DNA from 2 places in the Luedemannella helvata genome. Region 2 is predicted to be linked to the other one. Evidence: riboswitches for the same ligand, from Rfam matches in the RefSeq annotation. Region 2 holds a riboswitch; the other holds the start of a gene.
What was found. A riboswitch is a leader RNA that binds a small molecule or an ion and turns the genes downstream of it on or off. The one in region 2 is predicted to bind cyclic di-AMP.
Positions count from the first base shown of each region.

Region 1: it holds a riboswitch for cyclic di-AMP, as region 2 does, so the genes downstream of both, ABD191_RS22485 (C40 family peptidase) here and ABD191_RS06650 (C40 family peptidase) in region 2, are expected to answer to the same signal.

Region 1 is NZ_BAAALS010000026.1:16,547-25,079, forward strand. Features, by position in the region: gene ABD191_RS22475 (sigma-70 family RNA polymerase sigma factor) at 180-1,121, shown strand; gene ABD191_RS22480 (Rv0361 family membrane protein) at 1,181-1,654, opposite strand; gene ABD191_RS22485 (C40 family peptidase) at 1,696-2,694, opposite strand; cyclic di-AMP (ydaO/yuaA leader) riboswitch at 2,705-2,876, opposite strand; gene ABD191_RS22490 (DUF6232 family protein) at 3,340-3,726, shown strand; gene ABD191_RS22495 (DUF6082 family protein) at 3,848-4,564, shown strand; gene ABD191_RS22500 (lysophospholipid acyltransferase family protein) at 4,602-5,459, opposite strand; gene ABD191_RS22505 (GNAT family N-acetyltransferase) at 5,443-6,150, opposite strand; gene ABD191_RS22510 (GH1 family beta-glucosidase) at 6,168-7,523, shown strand; gene ABD191_RS22515 (serine/threonine-protein kinase) at 7,669-8,533, opposite strand, start outside.
Region 2 is NZ_BAAALS010000005.1:55,291-63,823, forward strand. Features, by position in the region: gene ABD191_RS06630 (carbohydrate ABC transporter permease) at 1-213, opposite strand, end outside; gene ABD191_RS06635 (carbohydrate ABC transporter permease) at 210-1,166, opposite strand; gene ABD191_RS06640 (extracellular solute-binding protein) at 1,180-2,463, opposite strand; gene ABD191_RS06645 (ROK family protein) at 2,546-3,757, opposite strand; gene ABD191_RS06650 (C40 family peptidase) at 3,868-4,722, opposite strand; cyclic di-AMP (ydaO/yuaA leader) riboswitch at 4,727-4,896, opposite strand; gene ABD191_RS06655 (TIGR00725 family protein) at 5,194-5,676, shown strand; gene ABD191_RS06660 (MurT ligase domain-containing protein) at 5,714-6,946, shown strand; gene ABD191_RS06665 (type 1 glutamine amidotransferase) at 7,116-7,835, shown strand; gene ABD191_RS06670 (TVP38/TMEM64 family protein) at 7,832-8,533, shown strand, end outside.

The DNA.
Region 1 (8,533 bases), on a different contig from region 2:
CCGAATAGCTTGGTGAGGCCGGTCACGGTAAGTGGTGCCCTGAGGTGCGCTCGTCACCCGAATGTGACGCAGACGACGCCGGGAACGGAATCATCGTGGCCCCGGCTCTGTTGTGTCAGGGGCACAGCCCAAGGGCACAACCCGGTAGGGGCGTGCGACGACGGGGAGGGACCCGAGCAGTGGTGAAGACTACGGTACTACGAACCGATGAGGTCGCCGAGGAGCGCGACCTGGTTGGTGTCTACCTGCACGAGATCTCGAAGACTCCGCTGCTCGACGCGGCCCAGGAGGTGGACCTCTCCCGGGCGATCGAGGCGGGGCTCTACGCCGAGTACCTATTGGACGAGGGAAAGATCCCCGAAGGGGCCACAGCGGACGAGCTACGTCGCCTGGTCGCCGACGGGGCCGACGCGAAGGACGTGTTCATCCGGGCCAATCTGCGCCTGGTGGTGTCGATCGCGCGGCGCTACGTGCGCTCCGGTATGCCGATGCTGGACCTGATCCAGGAGGGCAACACCGGCCTCGTGCGCGCCGTGGAGAAGTTCGACTACGTCCGCGGCTACAAGTTCTCGACATACGCGACCTGGTGGATCCGCCAGGCGATCAGCCGGGCCATCGCCCAGCAGGAGCGCACCGTGCGGCTGCCCGTCCACCTGGTGGAGGACGTCAACCGGATGCGCAACGTCGCCCGGCAGTACACCCGCGAGCACGGCGCCGAGCCGGAGCCCGAGCAGCTGGCCAAGGCCATGGGCGTGCCGCTGGAGCGGGTCACTGAGCTCAAGCGGTGGTCGCAGGACACCGTGTCGCTGGACACCCCGGTCGGCGACGACGGCGACACCAACCTGGGCGACCTGGTCTCCGACGCGGACGCGCCGTCGCCGGAGGAGCTGGTGCTCGCGGCCATGGAGCGCCAGCGCATCGAGGGCCTGCTCAACCACCTCGACGACCGCTCGGCCGGCATCATGCGGGCCCGCTACGGTCTGGAGGACGGGCGCGAGCACTCGCTGACCGAGGTCGCGTCGCGGTTCTCGCTCTCCCGGGAGCGGATCCGCCAGCTGGAGATCCAGGCGCTCGGCCGGCTGCGCGAGCTGGCCCGCTCGGAGGGCCTGCGCGCCGCGTAGGACAAAGGACAACGTGAAAGGGCCGGCCCGTCGAGGGCCGGCCCTTTCACGTCGCGAGGTCAGTCCGGGTCGCCGCAGACCCGCCAGGTGTCGCCCTCTTTGACCATGGGGATGATGTGGCGGACCTTGGTGCCGTCGGTGTTGGTGCGCTCGACGGTGACGTTGCCGTCCACCAGGCCGTTCTGGTTGGCCACGTTGAAGCCGACCACCGTGTAGCCGGTCAGCGGCCGGGCGCTCACCGCGGCGACGAACTGCGCCTGGCTGTACTGGTCGCGTACCCGCCCGCACAGGCGCCCGTACGCTGTTTCGTAGTTGTTGGCGCGCAGGTCGTCGAGGTAGCCCGTGGCGGCGTCGCGCATCGGCTGCGTCGCGTTGTCCACCGTGCGGACGATGAAGTAGATGCCCGTGCCGACCGCGCCGCCGCACAGGATCACGACGGCCACGATCGAGATGATGACGATCTTGAGAACGCTGCGCTTCTTCTTCGGCTGGGGCTGATACGGGTCCCAGCCCGGCGGTGGAGGCGACGACATGCGCCGAACCTTATCGGCCCAGCGCACGTCGTCGCCGTCCGTCACGCGACGCGGGCGTACCCGTAAATCGACATCATGTCGACCGAGGCGACCTTCACGACCTCGCCGAACGTCGGCGAGTGGATAACCTTGCCGTTGCCCACATAGATCGCCACGTGGCCCAGCCCGCTGTAGAAGACCAGGTCGCCGGCCCGCAGCTGGCTGCGGCTGATCTTCGGGAGCTGGTTGTACTGCATGGCGGCGTTGTGGGGCAGCGAGTAGCCCGCCGCCCGCCAGGCCGCCAGGGTCAGGCCCGAGCAGTCGTACCCGCCGGGGCCGTCGGCCGCCCACACGTACGGCTTGCCAAGGGCGCCGTAGGCGAAGCGCACCGCCACGCCCGCTTTGCCCGACACGCTCGGTGCCTGGGCGCTGGAGCCGCCCGAGTTCGAGTTCGTACTCGTCGTCTCCTGCGCCGACCCGTACGCCTGCCGGCGCAGGTCGTAGAGGTGATCCAGTTCCTTGGTGATGGTCTTGCGCTTGGCGGCCAGGTCATCGACCGTCTTCTGCTGGCTCTTGACCAGGTCGGCGAGCTTGGCGGCCCGGGCGTCCTTATCGCGGCGTGCCGCGTGGAAGGCGTCGATCTCCCGCTGGTTCGACGTGGCGATCCGGTCGATGGTGGTCAGCCGGTCCACGGCCGTCGCGGCCGACCCGCTCTCCAGCACCGAGCTCATCGCCGCGAAGTCGCCGCCCTTGTAGGCCCGCACCGCGATGGCGGTGACGCGCTCCTGCGCGGCGTCGATCTGCGCCTGCAGCGGCTTCATGCTCTTCTCGAGCGCGGCCGCCTCGGCCTTGCTCTTCTTCAGGTCCTCACGGGCCTTGTTGTACTGCTCGACGACCGCCTCAAGCTTGGTCGACTTGGCGGTGATCTGCTTGCGCAGATCCTCGACGGATGGCGTTGCGTGTGCGGCGCTCGGCGCGATGAACACGCCGGCGATCGCCGCCGCGATGAGCAGCGGTCGCAGCACGCGAGCCACCCGCAGCAGCCTGCGGGCTGGTGGCACGGGGGAACACTCCTTCTCCCACTACCGCCTACCGAGTTAGCTGACGGGTTCGGGCGGGAAGGAAGGTCGCCCTACCGTCCGCGGGCGGACGGATTCACCCCAGGGGAGCCGGAGCGTCGAGGTGACGTTCCGTAAGTGGGTCCCCGGTTCGGGGCCGGCCACACGCGCGGCCCGGGGGAATGGGCCGCGAGCAGGCGGCTTGCCGATTCGGCGGTGCCCGGTCGGGCCACCCGGGGGTGGGTGGCTGGGGCCGGCCAGGCCTAGCCACCGTACGTGAGCTGCCTGGGATTGGGTAGGCCAAGTTGTCGCGTTTGTCGTTCAAAGTCCAACTGATGTGTGAATTTGCTCTTTACTGTCCGTAACGATGCGCCCACGCGACCCAGCTGGGCGGACGCGGCGGTCATCGAAGTCCCAGGGGCACCTTGAGGTATCCCCGGACCCACCAACTGGCCCACAATGACATCAGGGCTCCGGACGCCACAGTGAAACGGTGGCGTCCCGCTGCCCGAACGCCGTCACTCCTGCTCAACCCGCGCGAACGAGTTGTAGGAGAACGATGTGAGCCATAGTCACGCCGACGCCCACCAAGCTGACCCTGAGCGTCCCGGGCCAAGGGAAACGTCATCTTCTCCGCGCTCGGGCGTAGTGCTAACGGAGGGCCGCCTGCACGTTCGCGGGGTCTGGCACCCCCTCAGCGACGTAACGCACCTGTCCGTCGCCAGAGGCCCGAGCCACCCCTCGGCACAGACCCTCTCAGTCACCGCCATCTGTATCGCGATCATCGGCCTTGCCGCCGTCATCGGCATGGACGACCTCCTCTGGCGCTGCGCCGTCGGCGGCGCCTCGGTCTGCCTGGTCGTCGCGCTGACCGGCGCGGCGGTCCACAGCTGGCACACCCGCCCGTACGAACTCTGGGTGCGGTGCCGGGGAGATTGGTTGCATATCTACGCCAGCCGCGACGCAGTCGAGTTCGGCAAGGTTCACCGCATGGTGTACCGGATCATCGACCAGCCGAGAGACGCCTCGGAGTAGGCGGTGTCTTGTCGAGACGTGCTAGCAATGATGTACGTCAACCGATCCTCAGGCGGGACGAATGGTGCACCGTAGATCGGATCACATCCGCGGCATCGCCGGTCGCGGGTTGCGGTGGGCGGTGGTCGCCACGATCGTGCTCAGCCTGGTAGTCGGAGTCCTGCTTTCGCCATTCGCGCTGACGTTGTTTCGCGGCGACATCAGCGAGTGGGAACGGCTCAGCTCCATTGGCGAGACGTACGGCGCCGCCGCGGCCGTTCTCTCGGCCATCGCCTTGCTCGGCGTCGGGATATCCGTCTTCCTGCAGGCCCGCCAGGCGCGGCACAGCCGGATTCTCGCGCAGCGCGAACAGCACGCGGGGCTCATCATGGCGGCCCTTGACGACCCGGTTCTCCTGGAGTGCTGGGGCCACCCGGCCGCAAGCGCAGTGGAAGCGCGCCGCATCACGTATGTGAATCTGATCATTTCGAGCTGGGAAACTTCGTGGCTGCTCGGCCAGATGACCGAGGTGGCCGTCACCGCCGCCGCCATGAGCCTGTTCTCCCGCACCCCAGGCCGTTCGTATTGGGAGAAACACGGTGAGGCGCGTAGGGCAGTTTCTGACCGGCGACTCCGGCGGTTTATCCGACTGGTCGATGACGCCTATGTCGAAGCCGTCAAGCTGCCGGCCCGGCTTGCCTGGGAAACCCCCGCCGAGCAGGACGAAGTGATGGTCAGCCCCCGTACGGAGCCATCGTCCAGGCGGTCCCGTCCCCACTCCGTGAGCTTCGCCGGTGGACTTCTTCTTGGGTATGTATTGTCCAGGAAGGTCGGTGAACGGCAGCCGCACCGGGCGTAGCAGGCGGCTCGCCTGAAGGCCAGCCAGGTTGGCGATGTCAACCAGACGTGACGACGGACCCGTGCGACAGGTGAGCAAGCGCCCGCCGCGAAGCCGGCGTCCCATGGGCTCCGCTCAGACGCGCAACGGCGACAACCGGCCGTCGTAACGTCACCTCGACGGTCAGGTCCCGGATCGCCACGACGCGGCGTACCGAGTCGAGCAGCGTGTCGTCCCCGACGAATGCGGCGACCGTCGTGGCGGTGCCATCCGCCAGCCGGAACGTCAGGCGCACCGGGCGCACCGGCACGCGTGCGTCGACCGCCGCCTGGAACACCGCCGGATAGAAGCGGCCCGCCGTGCGGCCGCACCAGGTGCTGCCCTCCGGGAAGGCGAGCACGCTGTGGCCCGACCGCAGGGCGTCGGCCACCTCGGCGACCGTGCGGGGCAGGCCGCGCAGGCGCGTACGGTCTATGAAGATCGCGCCCGCGCGGGCGGCGAGGGCGCCGACCACCGGCCAACCGCGAACGTCGCTCTTGGCCACGACCCGCAGCGTCCCCACGGCGAGCAGGGCCGGGATGTCCAACCAGGACACGTGGTTGGCGACCACGAGCGCGGGGGAGCGACCGAGCGGCACACCCCGGACCACGAGGCGCACGCCGGCGGCCCTCAGCAGTGCCCGGAACCAGCCGCGCACGGCCGCCCGCCGCACCGGGCCCGGCATCAGCGGCAGGGCGGCGCCGAGCGCCAGCGCGACCGGCAGGAGCAGGGCCATGCCGGCGTACCGGGCCGCGCGGCGCAGCGGCCCGGCGGCCGGCACCGCGCCGGCGCCGGGCAGGCAACCGGCGCCGCAGCCCGGCTGCGGACCGTAACCCACCCAGGCGCCGACCGTGACGTGCTCACCGAGCGGGTTCATCGACGTCGCCGAGGAAGTGGCGCAGGTAGCGTGGGTCGATCCGGTCCAGCGAGAGCAGGATGAAGAAGTCCGCGACCGCGAAGTCGGGGTCGTACGCGGGCGGCCCGCACACCCACGCGCCCAGGCGCAGGTAGCCGCGCAGCAGCGCGGGGGTCAGGGCCAGGGCAGCGGCGCGCGGCAGCGGGTCGTCCTGCTCCAGTGGGTACGGGTTGTGCGGGGTGACCCGCAGGCGGGGCGGGGCGAGGTGCTTCCCGCGGACCATGCCCCACACGGCGCGGGCGGCCACGCCGCCGTCGCCGACGGGCACCGAGGCGCAGCCGGTGAGCCAGCGCTTGCCCATCAGGTGCAGGTAGCGGGCGATGCCGGTCCACATGAGATTGATGACCGCGCCGGAGCGGTGGTCGGGGTGCACGCACGAGCGGCCCGTCTCGACGACGGCGTCGCGCAGCGGCGCGAGCAGGCGCAGGTCGAACTCGCCGTCGGCGTACCGGCGGCCGAGGGCGGCGGCCTTCGCCGGGGGCAGCATCCGGTAGGTGCCCACGGTCTCGCCGGTGTGCTCCTCGCGGACGACGAGATGGTCGCAGTGGTCGTCGAACTCGTCGACGTCCAGGCCCGGGACAGGGGAGCGCAGCCGGGCGCCGAGTTCCTCGGCGAAGCACCATGGTTCTTCGTGCCAATCGCGGATGAACACCGGGTACCCTGCGATTCATGATCGGACTCCCGCCCGGCTTCGTCTGGGGCGTCGCCACGTCCGCGTACCAGATCGAGGGGGCCGTCGACGAGGACGGGCGCGGTCCGTCGATCTGGGACACCTTCACCGCGGTCCCCGGCGCGGTGGCCGACGGCGCGAGCGGCGCGGTGGCCTGCGACCACTACCACCGCTGGGCCGAGGACCTCGACCTGATCGCGGGCCTGGGCGCGGGAGCGTACCGGTTCTCGATCGCGTGGCCGCGGGTGCAGCCGACCGGGCGCGGGCCTGCCAACGCCAAGGGCCTGGACTTCTACAAGCGGCTGCTCGACGGCATGGCCGAGCGCGGCATCGACGCGTGGGCCACTCTCTACCACTGGGACCTGCCACAGGCCCTGGAGGACGAGGGCGGCTGGCGCGCGCGGGACACGGCGCTGCGCTTCGCGGAGTACGCGGCGATCCTCGCCGACTCCCTCGGTGACCGGATCGGGCACTGGATCACGCTGAACGAGCCCTACTGCTCCTCGATCACCGGGTACGCGGAGGGGCGGCACGCGCCCGGCACCCGTGAGGGGCACGGAGCGCTCGCGGCGGCCCACCACCTCCTGCTGGGCCACGGCCTGGCGGTGCGCGAGCTGCGGCAGCGGGTGAGCGCCCCGGTCGGCGTCACGCTGAACATGTCGCCGGCCGTTGCGGCGACCGGCAGCCCGGCCGACCAGGCCGCCGCGCGCCGGCAGGATCTGCTGGTCAACCGCCTGTTCACCGAGCCGCTGCTCGGCGGACGCTATCCGGCGGACGCACCCGAGGTGTGGGGCGATCTGACCGACTTCTCGTTTCTCGTCGACGGCGATCTGGAGACCGTCGCCGCGCCGCTCGATTTCCTCGGCGTCAACTACTACTACCGGGTGCACGTCCGGGACTCGCCGCTGCCGGCCGAAGGCCGCGCGGCGCGAAGCGCGTACCAGATCGGGGTTGAGGCCTTTGTGCCCGAGGCGCCGCAGCGCACCGGGATCGGTTGGCCCATCGAGCCGGAGGGCCTCTACGCGACGCTGACCGGGCTGCGGGAGCGTTACCCGGCCCTGCCGCCGATCTACATCACCGAGAACGGATGCGCCTACCTGGACGAGGTCGGGCCGGACGGGCGGGTCGACGACGCGCCGCGCATCGGGTTCACCGAGGCGCACCTGGCCGCCGCGGCCCGGGCGATCGCCGACGGGGTGGACCTGCGCGGCTATTTCCACTGGTCGCTGCTGGACAACTTCGAGTGGGCCCGGGGCTACCCGCCGCGGTTCGGTCTGGTGCACGTCGACTACGACACCCAGGCGCGCACGCCGAAGGACAGCTACCACTGGCTGAAGGGCCTGATCAACGGCTGAAAACGCGCACGGCCCGGGGATTCGATCGGAACCCCGGGCCGTGGTCGTAGACGCCGGACGCGGGTTACGTGGCCGGTGCGTTCAATGTGAATCTAGCTCGCCTGCGGCCGATGGGCGGGCCCGGGCCGGCTTCCCGTGGTGGGCGTCACGCCGCCGCCGCTGTGGCCGACGCCACAGCCAGCAACTGGTCGGCCGACACAGCCAGCTTCTCGGCGAGCTTTGGGGTGATAGCCGACTCGTAGGCGCGTTGATCCACCTTGGTGCGCAGCAGCTCCAGACCATCGCGCACCTCGGCCGGGCCGCCCGCGCGCAGCGCGTTGTTGAGCACCTGCTGCAGGTCCTTGCCGACGTCGTCGCGGATGGCCCCGTTGGCCATGCCGTCGCGGACGAGCGTGCGGAACTCCTCCGCGGCCTGCTGCAGGGTGACCCGAGGGCTGGGGCGCGGGGTCGTAGGCGGCGGTGTGGTCGTGCGCGGCGGCGTGGCCGGCGGGGTGGTGCGCCGCGGCTTGCTGCTCGGCGACGGCGTGGCGGAATGCACGGCCGGCGAGGTGGCCTCGGACGTCGTCGGTAGGGGAAGCTGCGCGCCCTGGTCGGTCGGTTTGCCGCCGTCCTGGCTCAGCGCCACGAGGATCGCGCCGACCGCCACGACAGCCACCAGCATCCCGCCGCCCACCAGCGCCCGGCGGCCCCACGGGCTGGGCGGCGCGGCGTGCCCGGCCGTGGACGGCGCGGGCACCGTGCGGGGCACCGTCCGGTGCAGGTCGGCGCGGGGCGGCACGGGATGGCACGGGGTCGAGACGAAGTTGCGCAGCCGGTCGACCACCACGTTGGCGGAGGGTCGGCGGCTCGGGTTCGGGTCCAGGCAGCTCTGGCACAGGCGGGCCACGTCCAGCGGGAGGCCGGGCACGTTGCGCGGGCTGGGCGGCACGTCCGAGCGCTGGATGGCGGCCAGGTCGTCCCAGTTGTCCGCGCGGAACGGCGGCTCGCCCATGAGCATCTCGTAGAGCAGG
Region 2 (8,533 bases):
GAAGTCGTTGGCGCCCCACGCCTGGGTGTAGTTGGCCAGGGTGGCCGGGTTGGGGATGAACTGCGGCGGCCACTCGAACGCCAGCCGGTTGGGCTTGAACGACGTGCTGAGCATGTAGAGGAACGGCGCGATGAGCACGAGCGCGCCGGCGCCCAGCACGACCAGCCGGGCCGACATGCGGGTGCGCCGCAGGCGGGGGGTCTCCAGCGTCATCGCGCGGCCCTCCGGTTGGCGATCACGGTCTGCCCGACCGACAGGACGAGCACGAGCACCGTCATGATCACGGCGAGCGCGGACCCGTACCCGAAGTCGAGGTACGAGAACGCCTGCTTGTACAGGTAGGTCAGCGGCATCTCCGTGTCCCCGGCCGGCCCGCCGTTGGTCATGAGCAGCACCTGGATGAACACCTGGAACCCGCCGATGACCAGCAGCACGGTGACGAACAGCAGCTGCCCGCGCAGCGCCGGCAGGGTCACGTGCCAGACCCGGCGCAGGTAGCCGGCGCCGTCCGTGGCCGCGGACTCGTGCAGCTCACGCGGCACGTTCGTCAGGCCGGCGAGCAGGATGATGGCGGTCCAGCCGATGCCCTTCCAGATGCCGAGGGCGCACATGGCGAGGATCCCGGTCCACCGCGAGTCCAGCCAGCCGACCGGCTGGCCGGCGACGTGCACGCCGTCGACGAGCACCCAGTTGACCAGGCCGCCGTCGGTGGCGAACAGGTAGCGGAACAGCAGCGAGACGACGACCCAGCTGGTGACGACCGGCAGGTAGTACAGGACCCGCAGCAGGGTGCGGCCGGGCAGCCGGCTCTCCAGCAGCAGCGCGACGACCAGCCCGAGCAGGATCTGCGCCGGCACGGTGACCAGCATGTAGACGGTCGCGTTGAGCAGGGCCTTGCCGAACAGCGGGTCGCTCAGCGCCCGGGTGTAGTTGCCCGCGCCGAGAAACGTCTGCTCGACCCCGGGAAACGGGCTCCACTCGTACAGGCTGACCTGCGCGGCCTTCCCGATCGGCACGAGCATGACGACCGTGAAGATGACGAAGGCCGGCGCGATGAGCAGGTACGCGGCGAGCGAGTGCCCCGCGCGGACCCGCCGCGTGGACCGGCCCGGGGGCGGTTCCCCGGCGCTCGCGCGCCGGGGAACCACGGGTGCCTGGACTGCCATGGCCGCGGCTGCCTCAGCCCTGCGCCAGCAGCGGGTCGATCTCGGCGGCCGCCTGATCGAGCGCGGCCTGCACGGTCAGGTCGCCCTTGAAGGCGTTCTGCAGCTTCGCCTGGAGCAGGTCGTTGATCTTCGACCAGTTGGGTACGGGCGGGCGCGGCTTGGCGGTCTGCAACTGCTGCACGAACGGGCCGTAGATCGGGTTGACCGCGGTCACGTCCAGGTCCTTGAGCACGGACATCTGGCCGACCTTCGCCATGGCCAGCTGCGCCTCCTCGGAGAGCAGGTAGCGGGTGAACTCCAGGGCGGCGGCCTTGTTCTTCGACGCCCTGAACACCACGACGTCCTCGCCGCCGACCACGCTGACGCTGCCGCCGGGGCCCGCGGGCACGGGCGCGACCTGCAGCTTGAAGTCGGGGTGGGCGCTCTGGAAGATCGGGTACATCCACGGCCCGTCCAGGATCGTGGCGTACTTGCCGGTGGCGAGGCCGTCCGAGGTGGGCGTGCCGCCCGTACCGCCGAGGATGATGTTCGGCAGCTGCTTCTGCCCGTACAGGTCGAACAGCAGCTGGACGCCGGACACCGAGGCGGGGCTGTTGAGGAACCCGGTCGCCTTCGTGTACTCCGGGTTGGTGATGTCACCGCCCGCCGACCAGATCCACGGCAGCACGTTCCAGCCGGACAGGCCGTTGTCGGCGAAGGCGAACACGCCCTTGCCGTCGAGCTTGGTGGCGAGCGCGCGCAGGTCGTCGAACGTCCTCGGCGGCTCGGTCACGCCCGCCTTGGCCAGCGCGTCCGCGTTGTACATGAGGACCCGGGTGTTCGTGTCCAGCGGCAGGCCGTAGTACTTGCCGTTGTAGAGGTTGGTGGCCAGCGTGCCCGGGAACGTCCTGGCGGCCAGCTCCTGGAAGTCGGGCATGGCCGCGTCGAGCTGCTCCAGCAGGCCCAGCTTGGCCAGCTCGGAGACCCACGCGATGTCGGAGCGCATGACGTCGGGCACGTCGCCGGCCGCCGCCCCGGTGATGAGCTTCTGGTGCAGCTGGTCGTACGGGATGGCGACCTGCTTGACGTCGACGCCGGGGTGCTTGGCCTTGAAGCCGGGGAGGACGACCTCGTTGAGGGTCTTGACCTCCTGCGAGTCGGCGCTGTACGCGTGCCAGAAGGTGACCGTGCCGGACAGCTCGGCGGAGGTCGTCGGCTCGGGGTCGTCGGTCGTACAACCGGTCAGGGCCAGCGCGGTGGCGCTGAGCGCGGCTACACCGGCGGTGAGAAAACGCCGGCGGTTGAGTACGCTTCGCACGGTGCTCAACTCCTTGATGAGGGATCTTCGAGGGGACGAGTGGCCGCCAGGGGGCAGCGGCCGGCGTGGTGCGTGCGGCTGGTCAACGCATGGGGATGCCAGTTGACGGGCCGCGGAACAGCTGCGCTATCGCTACGGCCGCCGCCCCCCGCGCCCAGATCGCGTCCGGAAGCGGGCGGGTCACGAGGTCGCAGTCGGCGGCCTGCCCGAAGGCGTGCCGCGCGAACGAGGCCCGCGCGGCGGACTCGAACAGGTCGCTGGCGGCGAGGCCCTCGCCGGACAGCACGATGCGGTGCGGGTTGAGCAGGTTCGCCACGATGGCCAGCGCCCGGCCGAGCGCGTCGCCCGCGGTGGCGAACGCCGCCGCGGCGCCCCGGTCGCCCTCGCGGGCCAGGACGGCGGCGGCCGTGATGTCGAGGTCCGGCCGCCCGGTGGCGGCGCGGACCCGGTGCAGGATCGCCCCTTCCGCGGCGATCGACTCCACGCAGCCGGCCTTGCCGCAGCGTGGACACTCAGGACCGTCGGCGGTGATCGGCACGTGGCCGAGTTCGCCGGCGAGGCCGACCGCGCCGTGCACGAGCGCGCCGCCGACGACCAGGCCGCAGCCGATGCCCGCGCCGATGGTGACGACGGCGAAGGAGGGCACGTCGACCCCGGCGCCGAACCACTGCTCGGCCACGGTGAGGGAGTTGACGTCGTTCTCGATGACGACGGGCAGGCCGCAGCGGGTGCCGAGCAGCTCGCGGAGGGGCACCTCGCGCCACTCGTCGCCGGCCGCGTCGGCCAGGAACGGCGCGTAGCGCACGACGCCGGCGCGCGCGTCGACATGGCCACCGAGGCCGACGCCGAGGCGGGTGACCTGGCCACCCTGGACGGCCGCCGCGGCGCGCAGGTCGTCGACGAGGGCGCCGATGGCGTTGATGACACCGGCGACGGAGTGGTCGGTGAGCGCGACGTCGCGCGCCGCGCGCACGTTCGCGAGCAGGTCGACCACGACGCCGGACAGGTGGTCGGCGGCCAGCTTCACGCCGATGACGTACTCGCGTTCGGCCACGACGCGCAGCGGGACGACCGGGCGGCCGGGGCGCGTGGCGGCCTCGGACTCGCCACCGGATTCGGTCAGGTAACCGGCCGCCAGCAGGGGCCGCACGGCCTTGGAGACGGTGGCGGCGGAGACGCCCAGCCGGGCGGCGATCTCCGTGCGGGGTATCGGGCCGCGCGTCAGGACGGTGACGAAGATGCTCGCCGCCGTCGCGTCGCCGACCGTCGCGGCGCCCGTCACCTCGCTGTTCATGGTGATCAGGATCGGCGGCATTAGTTTCGTTCGTCAAGTAATAAACACGTCACGAACTCGTAACGCCCGCCCGATCCCTCGGGCGGGCGTGACGAGTCGTCAACCGCGGCTTACGCGACGAGGCGGCGGAACCCTACGGAACCGCTCCAGAGCTTGTGCTTGCCCACCCGGGTGCCGGGCCGGGCGGCCTCGTAGATGTAGCCGTTGCCGGCGTAGATGGCGGCGTGGTAGACGTACCCGCCGCTGTAGAAGACGACCAGGTCGCCGGGCTTCGCCGAGCCCCGCGACACGGCCTTGCCGTAGTGCTTCTGGGCGTCGGCGCTGTGCGGCAGCCGCACGCCCGCCGCGCGGTAGGCGTACAGGGTGAGGCCGGAGCAGTCGAACGCGTTCGGCCCGCTCGCGCCGAACACGTACGGCTTGCCGATGCCGCGCTGCGCGGCGGCCACGACCTTCTGCCGGGCCGTCGGCCGCACGGTCACGGTGACCACATTGGACACGGACGCCAGCCGGCTCTTCGACGCGGTCACGTAGAGCTTGAACTGGCGGGTCTGGCTCGTGCCCGGCTGGACGGTGAAGACACCGTTGCTGGTCAGCTTGCGGACCGCGACGTTGTGCCACTTCCCGCCGGCGACGCGGGCCTGCAGCGTGACCGTGGCGCCGGCCAGCCGCTTGCCGTCCGTGCCCACGGTCACGATGCCGGTCAGGCGCGTGGCCTGGCCCTTGTTGACGGTGGTCCTGCTGGCCCGCAGCGTCGCGCCCGTGGGCTGGCGCTTGGCCGCCGCGCTCGACACGGACGCGACCGACGCGGTGGTCACCGTGGTGGTCGCGGCCTGCGCGCCGCCGGCCGCGACCAGACCACCGGCGAGTACGCCGCAGGTGGCGGCGGCCACGGTGCCCAGCCGCAGGGCGAGCCGGCTACGGCTCCTTCGGGGCACACGGATGCCCGGGGTGGTGGAGTTGCGCACGAAGACAGTCCCTTCGGCACGCCTGCGGGGTTAGCTGTCGGGTTCGGGCGCGAAGGGGGCGGCGTGGGGCCGCGATGCCCGGCCGCGTGAGCGGCTACACCCCAAGGACGCCGGGGGCGACGTCCGCGAGAGTTGGTTCCCCCGCTCCTGCCCGGTTCCCTGTGCAGTTGTTGGGGGTTGGCGCGCCACCGGGCGGGCAGGACTCGGCGTGACTCCGGGTGTCGCGCGGCCCGGGCGGACCCGGGTCGGGTGCCTTTCTAACCCACATCCCCGATCACCCGAGGTGGCCGCAGAGCTACGTCTGGTGATCACCGTTGGCGAAGACGGCTCGCCTGCGCCGGGCTGTCCGAAGTGCTCTCACCTTCCGCGAAGGCGCGGTGACGCTAGGCTGACAAACGCTGGTGACCCAGGTCACAAGAAAAGTTCTGCGCCTCGCGAGAGGTATCCGATTTGTCGAGAGATGGAGCAGGCGTGGCGATCCAGGTGGCGGTCTGCGGGCCGGCACGGTGCACCTCCGCGGAGGCGGAGCAGGCCCGTCACGTGGGCGAACTGCTTGCCCGGGCGGGTGCCACCGTCCTGTGCGGCGGCGGGCCGGGCGTCATGGCGGCGGCCGCCCGCGGCGCACGCTCGGCCGGCGGCCTGGTCGTCGCCGTGCGCCCGGACGACGGGCGCGCGGTCACGCGTACTCCTGACGAGGACTTCTCGGCCGTGGTGATGACCGGGATGGGCCAGGCCCGCAACGTCATCCTCGTGCTCTCGGCGGACGCCGTCATCGCGGTGGGCGGGTCGTGGGGCACGCTGTCCGAGGTCGCGCTCGCGATGCGGCGCGAGCGGCCCGTGGTCGTCCTGGGCGGATGGCGGGTCGTGGACCCGGCCGGGGAGCCCGTCGCGGGGCCTGTCGTCGTGACGACGCCGGCCGAGGCGGTGCGGGCGGCACTGGAGGCCGCCCGGTAGGGTCGTCGCATCTGCGAGTCCCGGGAGACCACAGACGATGACGGACAACAAGCTGCCACTGCGCGCCAAGGTGGCCACGTCGGTGTCGAAGACCGCCGCCGCTTTGTCACGGGCGGCCGGCCGCGGCGACGGCTCGGTGATCGGCGGCTGGATCGGCCTCAAGATCGACCCTGACCTGCTGGCGCACCTGGCGGCCGGACGGGCGATCGCCCTGATCTCCGGCACCAACGGCAAGACCACCACGACGCGGCTCACGGCCGCCGCCATGGGCGTGCTCGGCGACGTCGCCACCAACTCCCTCGGCGCCAACATGCCGACCGGGCACACGTCGGCGCTGGCGAAGGCGGGCCACACCACGTACGCGGTGCTGGAGGTCGACGAGCACTACCTCAGGCAGGTCGTGGAGGCCACCAACCCGAAGGTGATCGCGCTGCTCAACCTGAGCCGCGACCAGCTCGACCGGGCCAAGGAGGTCGCGATGATGGCGGCGCTGTGGCGCGACGCGCTGCGCGGCGTGGACACGCACATCGTCGCCAACGCCGACGACCCGATGGTCACCTGGGCCGCCCGCGACGCCGCGTCGGTGACGTGGGTGGCGTCCGGGCAGCGCTGGCACGACGACTCGTGGGTGTGCCCGGAGTGCGGGGCGCACATCGAGCGCGACGGCGACGACTGGTGGTGCGTGGCCGGCGACCTGCGCCGGCCGGCGCCGACCTGGTCGGTCGCGGACGGCGCCGTGATCGACCCGGCCGGCGTCGCGCACCCGGTGTCGTTGCAGCTGCCCGGGCGGGTCAACGTCGCCAACGCGGCCACCGCGCTGGCGGTCGCGACCCAGTTCGGCGTACGGGTGACGGACGCGCTGCCCCGGCTGTCGTCGGTCGCCTCGATCGCCGGGCGGTACGCCACCGTGGAGCGCGACGGCCGCACCATCCGGCTGCTGCTCGCCAAGAACCCGGCCGGCTGGCTGGAGGCGTTCGACATGGCCGAGGACGCGCCGACCCTGCTGTCCATCAACGCGCGCGACCCCGACGGCCTGGACACCTCCTGGCTCTACGACGTCGACTTCTCCCCGCTGCGTGGCCGCCGGGTGCTCATCACCGGCGACCGGGCGATGGACCTGGCCGTGCGGCTGGAGGTCAACGCCATCCCGTTCGAGCACGTCACCTCGTTCGACCGGGCGCTGAACGCCGTGCCGCCCGGCCGGCTTGAGGTGATCTCCAACTACACCGCCTTCCAGGACATCCGAGCGGAGCTTGACCGTGTCAACTGAGCCGATCGGTCGCGGATCCACCTCCGGCGAGAGCCACCCCTCCGGAAGCCACGCGACGAGTCCCTACGGCACCCCGGGCTACCGGCCCGCCCACGCACGCCCGGACGACACGGACACCTACGTGGCGATCGTCGACGAGGCGGCCGCCGATGTCGCGGCCGCCTCCCACCTGGACGGCGGGTCGTCGTCCGCGCTGCGGATCGTGTGGCTCTACCCCGACCTGCTGTCGACCTACGGCGACCGGGGCAACCTGCTGATCCTGGTGCGCCGCGCGCAGGTGCGCGGCCTGGCCGTCGAGGCGATCGAGGTCCGCTCCGACCAGGCGGTTCCCGCCGACGGCGACATCTACCTGCTCGGCGGCGGCGAGGACGGCCCGCAGGCGCTGGCCGCGCAGCGGCTGGCCGCCGACGGCGGTCTGCACCGCGCCATCGACCGGGGTGCGGCGGTGCTCGCCATCTGCGCCGGCTACCAGCTGCTCGGCCGGTCCTTCTTCGCCAAGGGCGCCAAGTACCCCGGCCTGGAACTGCTCGACCTCGACTCCGACCGGGGGCCGAGCCGGGCCGTCGGCGAGCTGGTCGGCGAGCCCGACCCGGCCCTGGGCCTGCCCACCATCACGGGCTTCGAGAACCACGGCGGGCGCACCCACCTCGGCCCCGGCGTGCGCCCGCTCGCGCGGGTCAGCGCCGGCATCGGCAACGACGGCACGACCGAGGGCGCCTGGCGCGACAAGATCGTCGGCACGTACATGCACGGCCCCGCGCTGGCCCGCAACCCCGCCCTGGCCGACCTCGTGTTGGGTTGGGCCACCGGCGCGCAACTGACCCCGGTCGACGACACGTGGCCGGGCCGCCTGCGCAGCGAGCGCCTCGGCGCCGTCCGGACCGGATGACGTCTCAGGCCACCTCGCGGGCGCGCGGGACGGAGTCGGCGGACGGCCGGCCGCGCGGCAGGCGGGCGGTGGCGTTGCGCGCCGCCGGACTCGTCGGCGGCGTCGCGGCCCTGGCCGTGGTGTCGGCGTTCGTGCCGGTACGCGAGGCGGCCGAGGCGGTCGCCGGCCTGGGCGCGGTCGGCTGGGTCGGCGTCGGGTTGCTCGTCGTGGTGCTCCTGGCCGGCATGGTGCCGCGCACGCCGATCTCGATGGCGTGCGGCGCGCTGCTCGGCCCGGTCGCCGGTCCCCTCGTCGCGGTCGTCGCGGCCCTGGTCGCGGCCGTGGTCACGGCCGCGGCCGGCCGGGCGTTGGGGCGCGAGTTCTTCGTGCGGCACGCCGGCGGCCGGCTCCGGCGCCTGGACCGCTTCGTCTCGGGGCAGCGCACGCTCGGCATCGCCGCGATCCGCGCCCTGCCCATCGGCCCGTTCGGGCTGGCCGGCTACCTGTACGGCGCCACGGGCGTGCCGTGGCGGCACTACCTGCTGGGGACGGTCATCGCCGCCCCGCCGGCCGGCGTCAGCTATGCGCTGCTGGGCGCGGCGGTGGTCAGCGATGACCCGTTCAACCCCGTCACGTTGCTGCCGATGGCGTTCAGCCTGCTGCTCACGGTCGCGGCCGTCACCGCCTGGCGCCGCCGCACCCGTGTCATCCCCGTGAGC